One region of the Sporosarcina sp. FSL K6-3508 genome, then DNA from elsewhere that is predicted to be linked to it. Evidence: riboswitches for the same ligand, from Rfam matches in the RefSeq annotation. Region 1 holds a riboswitch; each other region holds the start of a gene.
The links. A riboswitch is a leader RNA that binds a small molecule or an ion and turns the genes downstream of it on or off. The one in region 1 is predicted to bind S-adenosylmethionine.
Positions count from the first base shown of each region.

Region 2: it holds a riboswitch for S-adenosylmethionine, as region 1 does, so the genes downstream of both, metA (homoserine O-succinyltransferase) here and metK (methionine adenosyltransferase) in region 1, are expected to answer to the same signal.
Region 3: it holds a riboswitch for S-adenosylmethionine, as region 1 does, so the genes downstream of both, MKX97_RS01205 (O-acetylhomoserine aminocarboxypropyltransferase/cysteine synthase family protein) here and metK (methionine adenosyltransferase) in region 1, are expected to answer to the same signal.
Region 4: it holds a riboswitch for S-adenosylmethionine, as region 1 does, so the genes downstream of both, MKX97_RS16895 (bifunctional homocysteine S-methyltransferase/methylenetetrahydrofolate reductase) here and metK (methionine adenosyltransferase) in region 1, are expected to answer to the same signal.

Region 1 covers NZ_CP152016.1:2,462,100-2,467,198, reverse strand. The annotation lists gene MKX97_RS12185 (prolyl oligopeptidase family serine peptidase) at 1-511, shown strand, start outside; gene pckA (phosphoenolpyruvate carboxykinase (ATP)) at 559-2,145, opposite strand; SAM riboswitch class I at 2,316-2,435, shown strand; gene metK (methionine adenosyltransferase) at 2,613-3,824, shown strand; gene MKX97_RS12170 (amidase) at 3,934-5,099, shown strand, end outside.
Region 2 covers NZ_CP152016.1:2,347,587-2,352,685, reverse strand. The annotation lists gene serA (phosphoglycerate dehydrogenase) at 1-1,415, opposite strand, end outside; gene MKX97_RS11565 (thioredoxin family protein) at 2,036-2,347, shown strand; gene MKX97_RS11560 (AbrB/MazE/SpoVT family DNA-binding domain-containing protein) at 2,538-2,807, opposite strand; SAM riboswitch class I at 2,980-3,086, shown strand; gene metA (homoserine O-succinyltransferase) at 3,180-4,088, shown strand; gene MKX97_RS11550 (DUF421 domain-containing protein) at 4,154-4,864, shown strand; gene MKX97_RS11545 (HAD-IB family hydrolase) at 4,916-5,099, opposite strand, start outside.
Region 3 covers NZ_CP152016.1:254,510-259,608, reverse strand. The annotation lists gene MKX97_RS01215 (DUF1572 family protein) at 1-181, shown strand, start outside; gene MKX97_RS01210 (BCCT family transporter) at 639-2,129, shown strand; gene MKX97_RS01205 (O-acetylhomoserine aminocarboxypropyltransferase/cysteine synthase family protein) at 2,179-3,471, opposite strand; SAM riboswitch class I at 3,708-3,814, opposite strand; gene MKX97_RS01200 (sulfite exporter TauE/SafE family protein) at 3,911-4,687, opposite strand; gene MKX97_RS01195 (sulfurtransferase TusA family protein) at 4,748-4,975, opposite strand.
Region 4 covers NZ_CP152016.1:3,381,293-3,386,391, forward strand. The annotation lists gene bioB (biotin synthase BioB) at 1-414, opposite strand, end outside; gene MKX97_RS16885 (biotin transporter BioY) at 411-1,013, opposite strand; gene MKX97_RS16890 (hypothetical protein) at 1,281-1,478, opposite strand; SAM riboswitch class I at 1,643-1,752, shown strand; gene MKX97_RS16895 (bifunctional homocysteine S-methyltransferase/methylenetetrahydrofolate reductase) at 1,834-3,693, shown strand; gene metH (methionine synthase) at 3,674-5,099, shown strand, end outside.

The DNA.
Region 1 (5,099 bases):
GTTTGCAGGAGAGGACCGCAATGATGCGGTTGCCGGAGTGGAAGTACTGAAACAGCAAGCGTCTGTCGATTCAGAACGGATTCATCTCTTTTCTTTCTCTCGAGGGGGCATTATGGCATTATGGACCGCCATATTACGTGAGGATTTAACATCGATGGTGACGTGGGCAGGAGTGTCTGATGTCGTGTTCACTTATAAAGAACGTGAAGATATGCGGCGAATGATGAAGAGGGTAATTGGAGGCACACCAAATAATATGCCGGATGCCTATCGTGAGCGGACCGCTTTGTTCCGCGTGCACGATATTGAAATACCTACTTTGATCATCCATGGAACGGCGGACACAAATGTTTCATTTGAGCAAGCACTGTTACTAGAAAATGCGCTGCGCGATGCCAATAAAGAATACGAAACATGGTATTTAGAAGGATTTACCCATTACATTCCGCCCGAGATGAACCGCAAACTAGTGAAAGAAGCAGTGGATTGGATGAAAAGCAAAAGCCGATAATCAAAAAAATCCTTGCAGAAATACTCTGCAAGGATTTTTTAAATAAATTATGCGATCGGGCCGCCTTTGATTGCGATCTCTTCAGAAACATGGTTGAATTTCTTGAAGTTTTCACGGAAAGCTGCTGCAAGACGCTTCGCTTCTGCATCATATTCTTCAGGATTTTCCCAAGCGTAACGTGGGTGTAACACATTGCTTGGCACGCCTTCGATTTCAAGAGGCATTTCGAGTCCAAAGATTTCATTTGTCTTAGTCTCTACATTATCCAACTTACCGGCAATTGCCGCGCGAACCATAGTTCGTGTGTAACCTAAGTTCATACGAGAACCGACCCCGAATATTCCGCCGGTCCAGCCAGTATTAACCAAGAATACTTTTGCGCCGTGTTCGTCAATTTTCTTACCAAGCATCTCTGCATACGTTGCAGCAGGAAGAGGTAAGAACGGTGAACCGAAGCATGTAGAGAATGTTGGTTCTGGAGCAGTGATTCCACGCTCCGTACCTGCCAATTTCGATGTGAAGCCACTTAAGAAGTGGTACATTGCCTGTTCTTTTGTCAGGATCGAGATTGGAGGCAATACGCCGGAAGCATCAGCCGTTAAGAAGATGATGTTTTTCGGGTGACCCGCAATAGACGGTGTCACAATATTTTCAATATTTTCAATCGGGTAAGCAACCCGTGTATTTTCAGTTAATGAATTGTCATCATAATCCGGTATACGTGTATCTTCGTCCAATACAACGTTTTCCAACACGGAACCGAAACGGATCGCGCCAAAGATTTCAGGTTCTTTTTCTTCAGAAAGGTTGATACATTTCGCGTAGCATCCGCCTTCGATGTTGAATACACCGTTATCAGACCAGCCGTGCTCATCGTCACCGATCAACTTGCGGTCAGCGTCTGCGGAAAGTGTTGTTTTACCTGTTCCTGAAAGACCGAAGAATAGTGCCACATCGCCGTCTTCTCCAACGTTAGCTGAACAGTGCATCGATAGGATGCCTTGCTCTGGAAGCAAGAAATTCATCGCAGAGAAAATAGATTTTTTCATTTCTCCCGCGTACTCTGTTCCGCCGATCAAGACAATACGTTTTTCAAGGGACATGATGATGAATGTCTCTGAATTTGTGCCATCCACTTCTGGATCCGCTTTGAAAGAAGGGGCAGCCAAGATTGTGAATTGCGCTTCGTGTGACTGTAGTTCTTCTGCAGTTGGACGGATGAATAATTGGTGAACAAACTGGTTTTGCCAAGCCAATTCATTGACAACTTGTATGGATAACTGAGAGTCTTTATCTGCACCTGCGTATCCTTTGAAAACGAAGAGTTCATCCTTTTGCTTCAAATGATCGATGACTTTCGTGTATAATGAATCAAATACGTCAGGGGAGATTGGCTTGTTGACGCTTCCCCAATCTACTTTATCTTTGGACACTGCATCTTCGACGATAAATTTATCCTTCGGAGAGCGTCCAGTATATTTACCTGTGCGTGCTGCTAGAGCGCCATCTGCTGAGAGTTCGGCTTCTCCTTTAGCGACTGCCTTTTCGGTTAATTCTGCCACAGACGCTTGGATCGTCACGTTGCTTCCTGATAGAAGACTTTTTAAACTATCATCAATTTTTGCAGATATCATATTTACATACCGTCCTTTGCGTAGTCGTTTTATTTGAGTAGAACATCTTAATTCGTAAATAGTATAACACATTAAGAATAATAATCTATACTAATTAAAAACTCAAGTGATTTGAGATAAAAAAATTGACAAAATCACAACTTTTTTATACTATGTGACATGAACGGATACTCTTATCCCGAGTTGGTGGAGGGTACAGGCCCTATGAAACCCGGCAACCTGCAAAAGACAGTAGTCTAGCGCGAAGGTGCCAAACCTGAAGCAAGGTTAAATTCCTTGGACGATAAGAGTGAAAGGTGCTGCGCGTGAAATTTTGCCTTTTACTCATTGCTAGAAAGTGAGTAGGGGGCTTTTTATATTGTCTAGCCCTGAATCCTTATGGTATATGATTGACGTCAATTCAGGCGTGGAGCTTTACCAGGGACTTAAGAGAGTACCGTATCATGTTGATTGAGGGGGAAACAAAAATGACAAACCGTCGACTGTTTACATCAGAATCAGTTACTGAAGGCCATCCTGACAAGATGTGCGACCAAATATCGGATGCGATTTTGGATGCGATATTAAAGGAAGATGCGAATGCCCGTGTGGCATGTGAAACGAGTATTACGACAGGACTCGTATTGGTAATGGGTGAAATCACTACCACTACCTACGTAGATATCCCAAGAGTAGTCCGTGATACTGTGAAAGAAATTGGGTACACACGTGCGAAATACGGTTTCGATTATGAAACTTCTGCTGTTTTAACTTCTATTGATGAGCAATCACCTGAAATTGCCGCGAGTGTCAACGTTGCGCTCGAAGCTCGTGAAGGCTCTATGACAGACGAAGAACTGGATGCCATCGGAGCGGGTGACCAAGGATTGATGTTTGGTTACGCTTGTAATGAAACACCTGAATTAATGCCGCTTCCGATCAGTCTTTCCCACAAGCTGGCATTCCGACTTGCGCAAGCGCGTAAAGAAGAGTTGATTTCTTACCTGCGTCCTGATGGTAAAACGCAAGTAACTGTAGAGTATGACGAAGACAACAAACCTGTGCGGATTGATACGATTGTTATTTCGACACAGCATCATCCGGAAGCGACAATGGAACAAATCGAGAAGGATATTAAAGAAGTAGTAATCGACGCGGTCGTACCTGCTCACCTATTGGACGAACAGACGAAATACTTCATTAATCCGACAGGAAGTTTTGTTGTGGGTGGTCCTCAGGGAGATGCGGGACTCACTGGAAGAAAAATCATCGTGGATACATATGGCGGATATTCTCGTCATGGCGGCGGTGCATTTTCTGGTAAAGATGCAACAAAAGTGGATCGTTCTGCTTCCTATGCTGCACGCTATGTCGCGAAAAATATTGTGGCGGCAGGATTGGCAGAGCATTGTGAAGTACAACTTGCCTATGCAATCGGTGTGGCAAGCCCGGTATCCATTTCAATCAATACATTCGATACAGGCCGTCTATCCGAAGCACTCTTAGTCGAATTTGTTCGGGAGTTGTTTGATCTGCGACCTGCAGGCATCATTAAAATGCTTGATCTTCGTCGTCCGATCTATCAACAAACGGCTGCATACGGTCATTTTGGCCGTACGGATATTGAATTGCCGTGGGAGAAAACGGATAAGGCAGATGCATTATTAGAATTAGCAATTAAAAATGATGTGAAACAATAAAAAAGATAGTTGAAGGCAGAAAGGGGGGATTAATATCCTTCTTCCTGCCTTTTTTTTATAGTATAATATAAAATAAAGAACATTCAGAAATTGGGAAAGGGGAAATTTATTGACTACACTACAACATACATTTGTGCTCGATATGGATGCTGTGCAATTGAAAGCGGAGTTAGATAGCGGGCAGATTACTTCACGTCAAGCGACGGAGGCTTATATTGCACAATGTCAGGCAACCAATCCAGCTGTGAACTTTTTAGTGGAAGAGCGATTTACTAAGGCGTTGGCCGAAGCGGATCAAGCAGACAAAGAACGGAATACAACGAAGATGACAGGGAAATTATTTGGCGTACCTATTAGTATGAAGGAATCATTCGATGTGGCTGGGATGCAGACGACAGGCGGATTGCCGTATCGTAAGGGACAGATGCAAACGACAGACGCGGAAATTGTCCGTCGATTAAAAGCGGAAGGCGCCATCCTGATCGGCAAGACAAATACACCGGCACTCTGTTTTTGTCAGGAGACCGACAATGCATTGTATGGCCGCACCAACAATCCCTACGACCTCTCTAGGACAGTAGGCGGCTCGAGTGGCGGAGAAGGTGCGGCGATTGCTCTAGGGGCGGCTGCAGCGGGAATAGGTTCAGATATCGGAGGATCCATCCGTTTCCCAAGTCATTTTACTGGGGTCATTGGCTTCAAATCAGGAAATTCGCAAGTTTCATCAATCGGCAGCTATCCTGCCGAAGAGCATCCATTACAGCAAAGAATGCTTGGAATCGGGCCGATGACAAAATCGGTACGGGATGCAAAACTGCTTTACAGCATCATTGCGGATGAACTACCTATGGAAAATGAGTTGAATCAATATACTGTAACGTTCTTGCCCGATATGAAGCTGCCGCTATCTAAGGAGACAGAAGGCTTCTTACAGGCGATCAAAGGATTTCTGTCGACAGAATTTCCTATTAGAGAGGACATACCTCCTCATTTTCAAGAATCAGCGGAATTATGGCAAGAGATCATGTCCATTGACGGCGCGAGTGGAGCAGCAGTAGAAGCATTCGGCACACGTCCGATCCGGCCGGTGCGTGAATTTTTATTAGACAAGGCGGGCAAACAAACCGATTTGCATCGGTATTTATCCTGGGCTTTAATTGGTGCCTCTTTATTCAAACCTTCAGCGGAACGAGTAGCTGAGATCGAAACCATTATTGAAAAAGGTGATGCGGAATTAGACCGCTATCTGGATAAGCGAATCCTTGTTTTGCCTGT
Region 2 (5,099 bases), 110 kb from region 1:
CCTACACGTCCGATTGCGCCTGGTTGGTCTTTATGGCGAATGAACAACAAGTGACCTTGTGGAATTGCGTCAACTACATAATCATCAACTTTCACAATACGTGGCCCGAGACCATTTAGAAGGGTACCGGCTACTTTGCGGATGCCTTTTGCCGTAACAACTTCCACTGTGATCAAGTTCATGAAACCTCTAGCTGTCGTCGTTTTTTGTTCATTTATTTTGATGCCGTAACGATCAGCCAACAGTCTTGCATTTACATCATTGACTGTTTCGCCAAGATTGCGCTTCAACAAACCTTTCACTGTATTACGAGTCAATGCACGCACGTCGTAATTCGCCAATTCACCTGCATATTGGATGTTGATTTCGTCGATGACTGTGTTTTGGATTTGTGATAAGAACATACCCAGTTTTTCAGTAAGGTCAAAGAATGGCTCGATTTTCGCTAAAACATCACGAGAAACGGATGGTAAATTCACAGGGTTGCGGACAGATCCGATTGTCAAGAAGTTGACGACGTCTCGGCTTACGTCTACAGCAACAGATTCTTGTGCTTCAATTGTGCTCGCACCTAAGTGAGGGGTAGCAATTACTTCAGGCAAAGTCAGTAACTTATGATCTAGGAATGGTTCCTCCTCGAATACATCTAGAGCCGCACCTGCTACTTTTCCGGCGACAATCGCATCGTATAATGCATCTTCGTCAATAATTCCACCACGGGCACAGTTGATGATCTGTACACCGTCTTTCATTTTTTCGAATGCTTCCTTATTGATCATTCTGCGTGTTTCTTTCAGCAATGGTGTATGTACTGTAATGAAATCAGCAGCTGCTAATACTTCATCTACCGTACCAATTTCAATACCCAATTTCTTTGCGATTTCTTCAGTTAGGAATGGATCGTACGCGATGACATTCATACGTTGACCTTTCGCACGTCTGGCAACTTCTGCACCAATACGGCCAAGTCCGATAATCCCTAATGTTTTGTCTTTTAGCTCTACACCGAGAAATGATTTTCTGTCCCATTTATTGTTCTTCAGTGAATTGAATGCTTGTGGAATTTTACGAGCCATCGCCATCATCATAGCTACCGTGTGCTCAGCAGCTGAATTTGTATTTCCATCAGGAGCATTGACGACGATAATCCCTTTTTCTGTAGCTGCATCCAAATCGATATTGTCGACACCTACACCTGCACGTCCAATAATTTTCAATTGATCAGCAGAATCTAGCAATTCTTTCGTAACAGTTGTCTGACTACGTACTAGAAGAGCATCAAAACCTTTGATCCGATCCTTCAGTTGGTCAGGTGTCAAATCTGTATCGATCACAATTTCAAAACCTTCTGCTTGTCGTAATGGAAAAATACCGTCCTCGCTAAGTGGGTCACTAATAAGTACTTTAAAAGCCATAATAATCATTCTCTCCTTCAGTAGTTTTTATTGTTGTAAAGTTTTCAAAATGAATTTTATAGAGTTGATCCCATATGTACGTTCTATGCTTACCTCCTTTTAGGAAAAATAAAAAAGCCTTCCATCCCTTACATACGTAAGGGGCGAAAAGCTCAATAAACTAACGCGGTACCACCCTTGTTTTGCTGCAAAAGCAGCCTTCATTCAGCATGCGTAACGTGCATGTGACGGATTGGCCTACTGAACTATTCAGCCAAGCAATTCGGAAGTGCCGCCATCCCAAGAATTTACTGACTCTCACCAATTCATCAGCTCTCTAGAAAATTCTTTTACAGGAAGGTATGTCTTCGTCAAAATTGTTTTGCGTGTATTAAATTTGAACTAATCATAACACGTCAAAAGTAATTGTCAATTACTTTTCGGAAAAAAATGAAAAACTAATAAAGGCGAACATAAATTATTGAATGATTTGTGAACGTTCGTGTTTGAGAGATAAAAGCGGATTATAAGTAACTTTTACTATGGAGTATTAGGAAATAGCATAAGTCGTGAGAAGAGAAGATATATGCCAATCAATGTTATAGTAGTACCATACTATTCAAGTAAAGGGGTAATGTAAGATGAAAAACTTAGAGTCCTTCGAGCAATTCGAACAATTGAAGCAAGAAGAGCGAGTGATTTTCTTGTTTTCTGCAGATTGGTGTCCTGATTGCAGAGTGATCGAGCCGTTTTTACCAACACTGGAAACGGAATTTTCCGAGTACCAATTTATTTATGTCGACCGGGATGAGTTTATTGACTTGTGCAGTCAGCTCGATATATTTGGCATCCCAAGCTTTATCGCATTCAGTGAAGGCAAGGAAACAGGCCGTTTTGTCAGTAAGAATCGCAAGACGAAAGAGGAGATTGAAGAGTTTATCAATAGTTTGTGAGCAGAGGGTGAATGGGTAAAAGAACCGTTGATCCAGGTTCCGGGAGGATGGCTTTCCGCGGGGAGCCAATCTCCGGGCTACAAACTTATATTCACTTGTTCCGCTTTTCACTCTGAAGTCAACCAAATTTTATTACTTTGATGTATGCTAACAAGCCAACGATCCAAGGAGATCGTTGGCTTGTTAATATTTAAACAAAATCCTGTAATTGTTCTAGAAGGATTTTCGTGCCTTGAGGACTTATGAATAATCCGTTTGATAGTTCTTTGTTTTCGTCCGTTACTTCACCAGTAATGAAACATGCCTTATTCACTTGATATTTTCTCAAAATAATTCGATCGTCTTCTGCGAAAATTTCAATGGGATCGCCTTTATCTAATTGCAAAGATTTGCGTAGCTCTTTCGGAATAACTATTCTGCCAAGATGGTCTACTTTGCGAACAATGCCTAAAGATCTCATGAGTTCCTCCTTTAAAAAGTAGTTGGTAGTTCCTATTATACACAAATATTTCCGGTCTACAATTTACGAGATTGGAATGAGCAGAACTATTTGAAAATTTGACTATACAATTAGTTTATTAATGTTATAATAGTCAGTAAATCATTTTCGTGAAATGATATTAACTAAATACTACTTATCAAGAGAAGCTGAGGGATTTGGCCTGACGAAGCTTCAGCAACCTCTGTGTAAACAGGAAGGTGCTACCTCCAACAAGATTGTTGTCTTGAGAGATAAGAACTGTGGTCCTAAACCTTCATTTTCTTATCTACAGGAAAAGAGGTTTTTTATTTTGTAAAAACAGGCCGAATGAATAGCCAAGGGGGAAGAAATATGCCGATTAATATACCGAAACAATTACCTGCAGGTGAGTTACTGAAGAAAGAAAAAATCTTCATCATGGATGAAGATCGGGCGACGGAGCAAGATATTCGGCCGCTGAACATTTTGATTCTGAATTTAATGCCTGAAAAAGAAAAAACAGAACTTCAATTATTACGATTACTTGGTAATACGCCTTTGCAAGTAAACGTGACGTTTTTAAATACGGCGACCTATGTTTCCAAAAATGTCAGTCAAACTCATTTGGAAACGTTTTATACAACATTCGAACACGTGAAAGAGCGCAAGTTTGACGGCATGATTATTACAGGAGCACCTATTGAACATATGCAATTTGAAGACGTAGTGTATTGGAAGGAATTAGAGAAAATCATGGAGTGGACAAAAACCAATGTGACCTCTGTCTTGCATATTTGTTGGGGCGCGCAAGCCGCACTTTATCATCATTACGGCATTGATAAGTTTGAGTTGCCGAAGAAATGTTTTGGGATTTTTTCTCACGATATCACGGACCAAACAGTCAATTTGGCAAGAGGATTTAACGATGTATTTGTTGCTCCTCACTCACGTCACACGGCTGTTTCCATAGAAGAAATTGAGAAGCATCCGGATTTGACACTGCTATCTGTATCGGATGATGCGGGTGCATTCATTGTGATTTCTAATGATGAAAAAAACATAATGGTGACAGGACATTTAGAGTATGATGCACATACATTGGCTGAAGAATACGGGCGAGATGTCCAAAAGGGATTGGATATTGATGTACCTGAAAATTATTTCCCGAATGATGATCCGACGAGAGAACCAATGAATACTTGGCGTTCACATACACATTTGTTATTCTCGAACTGGTTGAACTACTATGTCTATCAAGCAACGCCATACGTTTGGGATTGAAATAAGCTTATGAAAGTATAGTTTACCTCATTTCACACATACTCCACTCAATGGAGGTGTGCGTTATGAATATGGATGAGTTTTTGGAGCTGTCTTTTTGGGAGATGACTTTGCGGACTGTTATTTCCTTTATCGTCCTTCTGATCCTGGCCCGGTTCATGGGGAAAAAACAAATATCTCAATTGACCTTCTTCCATTATGTTACAGGTATCACGATCGGTTCGATTGCCGCCGATTTGGCAGGGGAGTCCGAGACACCGTTCTTGAATGGTTTATATGGTATGGTCCTGTGGGCAGTATTGACGATACTTGCCAATTATTTAACGTTTAAATCAAAAAAACTACGTGTCCTGTTGGATGATAAGCCAATCATCGTAATTCAGGATGGAAAGATTGTGGAAGGTTCATTAAGAAAGCTGCGTCTGAATTTTAATGAATTGAATATGTTGCTTCGGGAACAAGCCGTTTTTTCCATGAAAGACGTCAATTATGCGATTTTCGAAACGAATGGAAACTTGAGCGTGATGCTTAAGCCAGGCGAAGAGAAGGCAACGAAAAAAGATGTCAAAGTGGCTTCTCCTACACCCAAATATATTCCGACCGAAATTATTACCGACGGAAAAGTACAAGAGAAAAATATGCGGGAATTGAAGCTGACTGATGTGTGGTTGAAGCAACAACTGGAACTGCAAGGCATCGGGAAGCCGGAGCATGTGTTGTATGCAGAAATTCAAACCGATGGAAACTTATATGTTAATACGTTAAAGAATGCTTGAAGATTGAAGCCCTGAAGCCCTGAATCCTAATTCAGGGCTTTTTGGCTATCATCATAAAATGTCCCAATTTCGTTGCTTTGCTATGGCTGCAAGTTTCGAATCGGGTCTGACGGCTACAGGATTGCCGACTTGCTCTAATACGGGCAAGTCGGAGATGCTATCTCCGTATGCAAAGCTGCTTTCCCAATCAACCGATTTACCTTGAAGCGCCTTGTCGATTTGTTCGTTTTTACGC
Region 3 (5,099 bases), 1.4 Mb from region 1:
TTTGTTAAGGGATGTATATATTCGTGGTAAACGCACTATCGTGCTCGAAGCGTTAGAAAGACAATTGACCCATTATGCTTCCCACATAGGGCAAATCGTATATATAGGCAAACAATTAAAAAATAATACTTGGGTAAACCTTAGTATTCCTAAAAGACAATCAGAAGAATACTTCGAATGATAGATTGTGAGCAGATCCTCTATATCATATAGTTATGAAAGAGCCAAGTTTCCTTTTTTTGTATTTGTAAACATTTTGTCCGGCTACAGTATACATATATGCCTAAGAATTAAACAACCTGCTCCATCCTCCGATTCTATTGACTGGGTTATACATTATAATTAACAGGTTTGTTATCACTGCAATAAGGATTCCGCATATGCACACCATTCACAAAAAGTGATACTTTTAAAACTGGCGTGATACTACTTATCAAGTGAGACGGATGCCGAATAGGCCGTCTCATCTTCTTCCACTTTTACCCTTCCAAAAATGCTAATTTATCTGATCGTACCAAAGTTTGTATCGACGATTATTGGGTACAACTAAGTGTATATAAGCAATCTTGCCTTATCGTTTAAAACATTCTTTCCACAATCAACCTCTTCACTACACTACATTAGTTTTAGGAGGAATTATGAAAAAAATCTCGCTAACATTTTATATCACCTTGGTTGCCGTCATAATAGCCGTCGGTTATGGAGTGATTGCGCCGGACCACTTCGAGAGGATGACCTCCGACGTTAAAAATTGGATTGCCTCTTCCTTTGGCTGGTACTATTTGTTGACGGTATCCATGCTGTTTTTCATTTCGGTCTATCTGATCTTTAGCCCCATCGGCAGAATCCGTTTAGGAAAAGACAGCGATCGTCCCCAATTCTCTTTAATATCATGGCTGGCTATGCTTTTTTCCGCCGGTATGGGAATCGGACTTGTCTTTTACGGGGCTGCTGAGCCCCTATCGCATTATGCAGTCAATCCTGCTACTGCGGGGCCTGAAACAGCGGAGGCTTATAAAGAAGCCATGCGCCAAGCATTTTTCCATTGGGGCTTCCATGCTTGGGCTGTCTATGGGATGACAGCTCTTGCACTGGCCTATTTCCAATTCCGTAAAGGCCAACCGGGATTGATTTCGGCTACTTTGAAACCCATTTTCGGTGACCGCGTCAATGGGCCCCTCGGTATTGTCATTGACGTATTTGCTATCTTTGCTACAGTGTTTGGCGTTGCCACATCTCTCGGCCTTGGCGCTGTCCAAGTCAATGCGGGGCTGCATTACCTTTTTGGTATTCCTGTCAGTTTCCTATCGCAACTCATCATTATCATCATTGTAACGATTTTGTTCTTGGTGTCTGCATGGAGCGGGCTCGGCAAGGGGATCAAAATCTTATCAAATGCCAATATGGTCCTTGCTATTGCATTATTATTTTTCGTCATTGCTTTAGGACCCACATTGCTTATTTTCGATATGTTCACCGACTCGATCGGTGGGTATTTAGAGCATCTTGTTCGCATGAGTTTCCGTACTGCCCCTCTCGATGTTGGGAATCGTGCATGGCTTAATGATTGGACAATATTTTATTGGGCTTGGTGGATCGCTTGGTCGCCATTTGTCGGTATGTTCATTGCCCGGGTTTCGAAAGGGAGAACGATCCGGGAGTTTATGATCGGTTTACTCGTCGTACCAACCGTGTTAAGTATGATCTGGTTTTCTGCATTTGGTACTACAGCAATTGAAACACAAAAGGCTGGGATTATTGATTTAGCTTCCACTGCAACTGAGCTGACAATTTTTGAGATGTTCAGCGGCATGCCGTGGTCTTCTATAATATCCATGATCGCCATTTTGCTTATCATTTCATTTTTCATCACTTCTGCAGATTCAGCTACCTTCGTACTCGGTATGCAGTCATCTTACGGATCGCTGACACCACCTAATAATTTAAAGGTGGTATGGGGAGTGATTCAGTCCTCGATCGCTGTTATTTTATTGTTTGTCGGTGGATTGGATGCGCTACAAAATGTAGTTATCATCGCCGCCCTGCCGTTTTCCGTTATCTTGATCATGATGGTCACTTCGTTGTTCATGTCATTGAAAGAAGAACGAAGGAAAGTGAAACGTCGGTAAATACAAAAAAGTCACCGGACTCGGTGACTTTTTTGCTTTTACCTATTAATTAATGAACAGCCTTTTCGACCGCTTTCTCAATCGCTTGTTTTAAATCTGCAATAATATCATCTGCTGATTCCAACCCGACAGACAGGCGAATCAACTCTTCAGTCACACCCGAACTCTTCAGATCTTCTGCGGATAATTGCTGGTGTGTAGTAGACGCCGGATGAATGATCAACGACTTCGCGTCACCAACATTCGCTACATGTGACCAGATTTCCACATTATCAATCACTTTACGACCTGCATCCCGGCCACCTTTAATGCCGAAAACAATAATGGAACCATAGCCGTGCTTCAAGTGTTTTTGCGCCAACTCATACGTCGGGTGTTCTTCAAGACCCGTATACGTCACCCAGTCCACTGCCGGATGTTCCTTCAAGAACGCTGCGACTTTCTGTGCGTTTTCATTATGGCGAGGCACACGCAAATGAAGCGTCTCAAGCCCCTGCAATAAATTAAATGCACTGTCCGGCGCCAAGCAAGGTCCGAAATCACGCAATAATTGAACGCGCAGCTTCGTTGCGAATGCAGCCCCTGCCGTATCGATGCCATATCTCAACCCATGATACGATTCATCCGGTTCTGTGAACCCTGGGAATTTTCCTTGAGTCCAATCAAATTTCCCTGCATCGACCGCCACGCCTCCAATCGTCGTGCCGTGCCCGCCAATCCATTTCGTTGCGGAGTGAATGACTACGTCTGCTCCGAACTCAATCGGATTGGAGCCATATGGAGACGGGAACGTGTTATCCACCAACAATGGAATACCGTTGTCATGCGCGACTTTCGCTACCGCTTCTACATCAAGGACTTGCAGGCTCGGATTACCGATCGTCTCTGCGAATAACGCCTTCGTCTTATCTGTAATTGCCGCTTCAAAGTTTTTCGGATCAGATGCATCCACGAACTTCACCGTGATGCCATAGCGCGGCAGTGTCACAGCGAATAAATTGTACGTGCCGCCATACAGATTGCTGGCCGCCACAATTTCATCTCCCGCGCCCGCAATGTTCAGGATCGAAAATGCGATTGCCGCCATTCCGGATGATAGCCCTACTGCTGCAGATCCACCTTCGATCTGCGCCACACGCTCCTCAAAAACTGCGACAGTCGGGTTAGTAATACGTGTATAGATATTGCCTGCTTCTTGCAAAGCAAATAAATTCTGTGCATGCTCTGTATCTCTGAAAACATATGAAGTCGTACGATGAATCGGCACAGCACGTGAACCGGTTACAGGATCTGGCTGCTGTCCTCCGTGCAATAAAACAGTTTCTGGCTGAAATTTAGTCATAACTATTTCCCCTCCGAATTTATTAGTCTACCTGATGGAATACTGAAAAGCAGAAGAGGGCGTTTTGTCGTGACAGACGTTGGAGGGCTTATCGTAAAAGGGTGCTCTCCCCCTTTTTCGAAAAGACCGAAACGTCCCGAGCAGCTGCCCTCTGCAGCTAGACAATGAGCCTAGTGAGGATACAAAGAAGCCCTCTTCCTAAAAATAAGAAGAGGGCTTTGCTTTCGCTCATACCTCTCTTATCTTCCAAACTGTCAACAGTTTGTAGGAAGTAGCACCTTTGCATAACTAGCCGGTTGCCGGGCATCATAGGGCCTAATCCCTCCGCCGCTCTTGATAAGAGTTTGTCTATTCGTTTTCCATCTTGAAAAATAGTATAAAGCCAATACCAACTAAATGCAAGGGTTATTAGTAGAATGTTTAGAAATCATTGTGATTTCTAAAAAATATCCCACCAAATTTTCACTGCAGAGCCCATGATCAATACAGCGAGAATTCCTTGCAACACTTTCGTATTGACTTTGCGACTTACCTTCACTCCAAGCGGGGCCGCCAGCACGCTCGCAATAATCATGACAAGCGCCGGTTCATAGGGAACTTGCCCTGTGAAGAGTTTTCCTGACGCCGAACCGATTGAAGACAATAAAGTGATTGCTAGCGAAGTGGCTATCGTGACCCGTGTAGGAATTTTTAATACAACAAGCATGATCGGTACGAGGATAAACGCCCCTCCTGCCCCTACAATTCCTGCAGCCAACCCAACTAGCAATGCAGTTCCTGTGGCTATCCATTTATTGAACGCAATTTCTTCCACGGGGATGTTATCAAGACCTTTTTGCGGAATGAACATCATCACGGCTGCCAGCACGGCCAATACACCATATACAATGTTAACGGTTGCTTCCGACAGCAGACTGGAACCTGCCCCTCCGATTACACTGCCGATCAATACGCTGATTCCCATATACAACACAAGTGGCTTCAAGATTAGATTGCTCTTGCGATAAGCAAAGACACCTGAGAGAGAAGCAAAGAATACTTCAACTGCCGTAATACCCGAGACGTCATGCGATGAAAAAGCTTCAAAACCAAGTAATGCAGGAATGAAAAGTAACATTGGATATTTGACGATGGCACCGCCAATTCCCATCATGCCGGAAAGGAATGAGCCGACAAATCCAATGAGGAAGATGGTGATGATAAATGTAAAACTCATGATGTTCTCTCTCCCTCCTTCCTAATGAAAGAGGGCAATGGAACACCCTCTTTGCTTAGTTTATCCTTTTTGAATCCAAAATTTAAAGACATCGGACTCTTGTTGCTGGTCCACTACCTTGTGATTTCCTGATGCGGCCCAAGCTGTCAAATCTGCTACAGATCCTTTGTCCGTTGCATGAATTTCAAGGATATCCCCTGCTTCTAGTTCTTTCATCGCTTTTTTTGTCCGTACGATCGGCATTGGGCAAGCCAATCCTTTAGCATCTAAAAATTTTGTCGTGTTCATTTGTATCTTCTCCTTTTGAATCGTTTTTAATTGAAAATAAAATTACAGTTTGTTGTCCCGTCGCTCGACTTCCATTGGCAGAGTAAAGTTCACTGGCACCGCTGTGCCGCTAGGGAATTGCCTT
Region 4 (5,099 bases), 920 kb from region 1:
TCCTTTATGTTTCTCTTTAATTTGCTTGACGGAATCAATAACGATTTCAAGCTCACTAGCCCGAGGTCCTCGTCCACTTGCCACGATACAATAAGTGCCCGCTTTATTTGCAGCAGCTCGCTCTGCACCTTGTAATATTTCTTCTGATTTCATCATTGCATACTTTTCAACCGGTGCTTTTGACACAATCGACTGGGCACAGTAGCCACAGTTTTCCGGGCACAACCCCGACTTCGTATTGATGATCATATTAAGTTTTACTTTGTTTCCATAGTAATGGGATCGGATCGAGTACGTCGCATGAAGCAGCAACAGCAAATCTTCATCCGGACTATTTAATATTGAAAGCGCTTCCTCATTTGTTAATACGTGACCTTTCAAAACTTGGTCAGCCAGCCTTTGATAGTTCGTCAAAATGTATGCCTCACTTTCAAATGTTTTGAAATTCTAAATGCGAATATTCCCGCCAGTACGGCTAGCACAATATCCTTCGGTAATGGAGGAATCATCCAAAGCCATGCAATTTTGTACGTAAACACCTCTGGCGCCGCAGCCCAAACTTTATAGGCGACATACATCCAGTTCGTACCCAATAAATAGTTGATTGCTGTCGCAACAAGTGATGCAATAATATAAGATGGCAGTGTATTCTTACGCTCCACGATTTTACCTGCTACATAAGCAATCAAGATGAAAGTAACGATAAAACCAAATGTCGGGCTTAAGATTTGGCCAAATCCACCTTGAAACTTAGCAAATACAGGAGCCCCTGCAAGGCCGACCATCATATAGACAGTCATCGACAATGCACCAAGACGGCTACCCAATAACAATCCTGACAAAACAGCGAAAAATGTCTGCAATGTAATAGGTACTCCCCCGACTACTAAAAATGGTATGAAAGAAGTGATATTAGCCCCATTCATCATTAAAGCAGCAAACATTCCACTATATACAATTGACAATGTACTGAATTTACTTTGCGGACGTCCTTCCGAAGCTGTCGTCATCATGACACCTCTTTCTATTTTGAGTTACTATAAAAATAGTAATGGTTGACTCATTGATTGTCAACTCGTTTTTAATTTAAGTTAACTAATAATTTATGGAACATCTTATATGTAAGGAATGACACCCTTTTCTTATCCAATAAGGCAAGAAAGAAACAGACAAGACCCACATCTACCCCTGCTGGCAATTTCTTAGAATGAACAAAATGCTTTCTCTGCAAAAAAAGAACTACCCGGGAAGTCAGATGAACATGACTTCTCGGGCAGCTCCTATTTCTTTTTATCGACTTTGTCTTCTTTTTCTTTCCTGAAAAGAAAAAAAGCAAGTACACCACTTAATGCAGCGGCGCCAAAGGTAATCCAAACACGCGAATCCCACGGTACTTCTTCATAATTATTCTCCAACATAATCCAGGCAAGCGTGCCGACAAGTGCCGCTATCGGAATGGAGTATTTAAAAAACTGCATGATTCCTCACCTTTTCAAGTTACTCCTTTAATTTTACCATGTTTCAGTAAATTTCTCTATGCGCACTCCGGTCTTCAAGAACTTCATCAAACATTCACTTGACGATTACCTACAAAGCCGCTATGATATGGTTAGAATTATCGAAATAATTTAATAAGAATCATATCTTATCAAGAGAAGCAGAGGGACTGGCCCAAAGACGCTTCAGCAACCAGCCGATGGGCAAGGTGCTACTTCCAGCAGTATGCCGAAATGGCACACTGAAAGATGAGAGGGAACTGGTCATTGCGATTACAAAGCCTTCTATTTACTTGAAGGCTTTTTTTGATTAGAGAAAACAAAGGGGGATTTGATGATGTCATTAATGGAGAAACTTCAAACAAATGTCCTGACAGCAGATGGGGCAATGGGAACTATTTTGTATTCATATGGGATCGATTATTGCTATGAGGAATTAAATATAGAGAAACCTGAAATTATAGAGAAAATCCACCACGACTATATCGAGGCGGGAGCTGATATTATTCAGACCAATACATACAGTGCCAATGCAGTGAAATTGGCTCGTTATGGATTGGAAAACCGTGTTACGGAATTCAATAAAGCAGCAATCCAAATTGCAAAGCGGGCTGCTGCACCAGGTGGTCAATTTGTGCTTGGTACCATCGGCGGTTTGCGTGGAATTCGCAAAAGTGATGCATCGCTCGATGAAGTAAAGCAAGTAGTCCTTGAACAGGCCAACGCATTATTGACTGGAGATCCAGACGGACTGTTGCTCGAAACGTATTATGATTTCGAAGAATTATCATCCGTCGTTTCAACACTTCGTCAAATCACAGATGTTCCGCTAATTGCGCAAGTCTCCATGCACGATCCTGGAGTTTTGCAAAACGGACTTTCATTGAATGACGCGTTGCATCAACTGGAATCACTAGGTGCAAGTATAGTCGGTGTAAACTGCCGCTTAGGGCCTTACCATACAATCCAAGCTTTTGAAAATGTGAAACTGCCGGAAAATGCATTTTTATCCGCTTATCCGAATGCATCTTTACTGGATGTGGAAGATGGCCGCATTGTCTATGAATCTGAAGCTGAGTACTTCGGGCGAGCTGCAGTATTGCTGCGTGATCAAGGTGTACGGTTAATTGGCGGGTGTTGCGGAACTACTCCTAAACATATTAAAGCAGCGAAAACTCGATTAGCGGGATTGTCTCCTATCACCAAGAAAGTAGTAGAACCAACAAAGCCAATCGTTATTCAGGAAGCCGGCCCGGTAAAACATCAACCGCTCCACGAGAAAGCCAAAACAGAACGTACGGTCATTGTGGAATTGGACACACCACGGCATTTAGAGACAGAAGATTATATTAAAGGTGCCAATTTACTTTACGATGCAGGTGTTGATGCCGTAACGATGGCGGATAACTCATTGGCATCCCCTCGGATCAGCAATATGGCAATGGGTTCCATCATTAAAATGCAGCACAATATCCGCCCTCTTGTCCACTTAACGTGTCGAGATCACAACTTGATCGGGTTACAATCTCATCTAATGGGGCTTGACGCGTTAGGCATCCACGATATTCTGGCTGTAACAGGTGATCCGACGAAAGTTGGTGATTTCCCTGGCGCAACAAGCGTCTACGATGTATCGAGTATGGAACTGCTGCAGTTAATCAAACAGTTGAATGAAGGGATTTCATTCTCCGGTAAACCATTACGTAAAAAAGCGAACTTCTCAGTTTCAGCTGCGTTCAATCCGAATGTCCGTGTATTGGACCGGGCTGTTCAGCGATTGGAGAAAAAGATTGAAGCAGGTGCAGATTATTTCATAACGCAACCTGTCTATACAAAAGAAAAGATTATTGACGTCTATGAGGCTACAAAACATCTAGATACACCTATCTTCATAGGTATTATGCCTTTGACAAATATTCGCAACGCAGAGTTTCTGCATCATGAAGTGCCTGGCATTAAACTATCTGACGAAGTGCTTGAACGGATGTGCGCCTGTGGCGACGACCGAGCAAAAGCCACTGAAACAGGAATTCAGATCGCAAAGGAGCTGATCGATACAGCAGCGCAATACTTTAACGGACTGTATTTAATCACACCATTCCTCCGTTACGACATGACACTTGAGCTACATGACTACATTAAACAAATAGATAAGCAGAAGGAGAGCGAATTATCACATGCAGAGACATCCTATTGAAGAACAACTAGACAAACGAATCCTTATCATTGATGGCGCGATGGGGACGATGCTGCAGGCGGAGGACCTCTCAACAGAAGATTTTGGAGGCGAAGATTACGACGGCTGTAATGAATATTTAAACGTTTTACGACCTGATATCTTGGAGAAGATTCATGATGAGTACCTAGAGGCAGGAGCCGACATCATTTGTACCAACACATTTGGCGGCACTCCCCTTGTTCTGAATGAATTTGCACTAGGACATCGTGCACATGAAATCAATACTAAAGCTGTCGAAATTGCAAAGGCAAGTGCAGCAAAGTATTCCACTGCGGAGTGGCCGCGTTTTGTCGCAGGGGCGATCGGACCGACGACTAAGACTCTTTCTGTCACAGGCGGCATTACATTCGATGAACTTTCTAATGATTTTTACGTGCAGGCGAAAGCATTGGTTGAAGCTGGCAGCGATTTAATCCTCATGGAAACTAGTCAGGATATGCTAAACGTCAAAGCCGGCACGATTGGTATTAAAAAGGCCTTTGAAGAGCTAGGACGCGAAGTACCAATCATGATTTCCGGTACAATCGAACCGATGGGTACAACACTTGCAGGTCAAAGTATCGAAGCATTTTACATTTCCATTGGACACGTCAATCCCCTATCTGTCGGCCTAAACTGTGCGACTGGACCAGAATTCATGACGGATCACTTACGTTCGTTATCTGACCTGGCAACTAGCTATGTGACATGCTATCCGAATGCCGGATTGCCAGATGAAGAAGGTCATTATCATGAGTCTCCAGAATCCCTATCGAAGAAGCTGGAAGGATTTGCAGAAAAAGGCTGGTTGAACATGGTCGGCGGCTGTTGTGGTACGACACCTGAGCACATTCGAGCAATTCGAGAAGCTGTAAAAGACAAAGCACCTCGTCAAATGCCTGAAAAAGAACCTGGTCATGCCGTTTCAGGTATTGAACCTTTGCTATATGATGACACATTGCGTCCTTTATTAATTGGGGAGCGTACAAACGTTATCGGCTCACGGAAGTTTAAGAAGCTAATAATAGAAGAGAAGTTTGAAGAAGCGTCTGAAATTGCACGTGCACAAGTAAAACGCGGTGCGCACGTACTCGATATTTGTCTGGCGAATCCAGATCGTGATGAACTGATCGATATGACGCGTTTTATGAAAGAAGTCGTAAAAAAGGTTAAAGTCCCTCTAGTAATTGACTCAACGGACGAAAATGTCATCGCGGAAGCATTAAAGTATTCCCAAGGAAAAGCGATTATCAACTCGATCAACTTGGAGGACGGCGAAGAACGATTTGACGCAGTTTTGCCTCTCGTGAAAAATTATGGCGCGGCAGTGGTGGTTGGTACCATCGATGAAATCGGAATGGCTGTTACGAGAGAACGCAAACTGG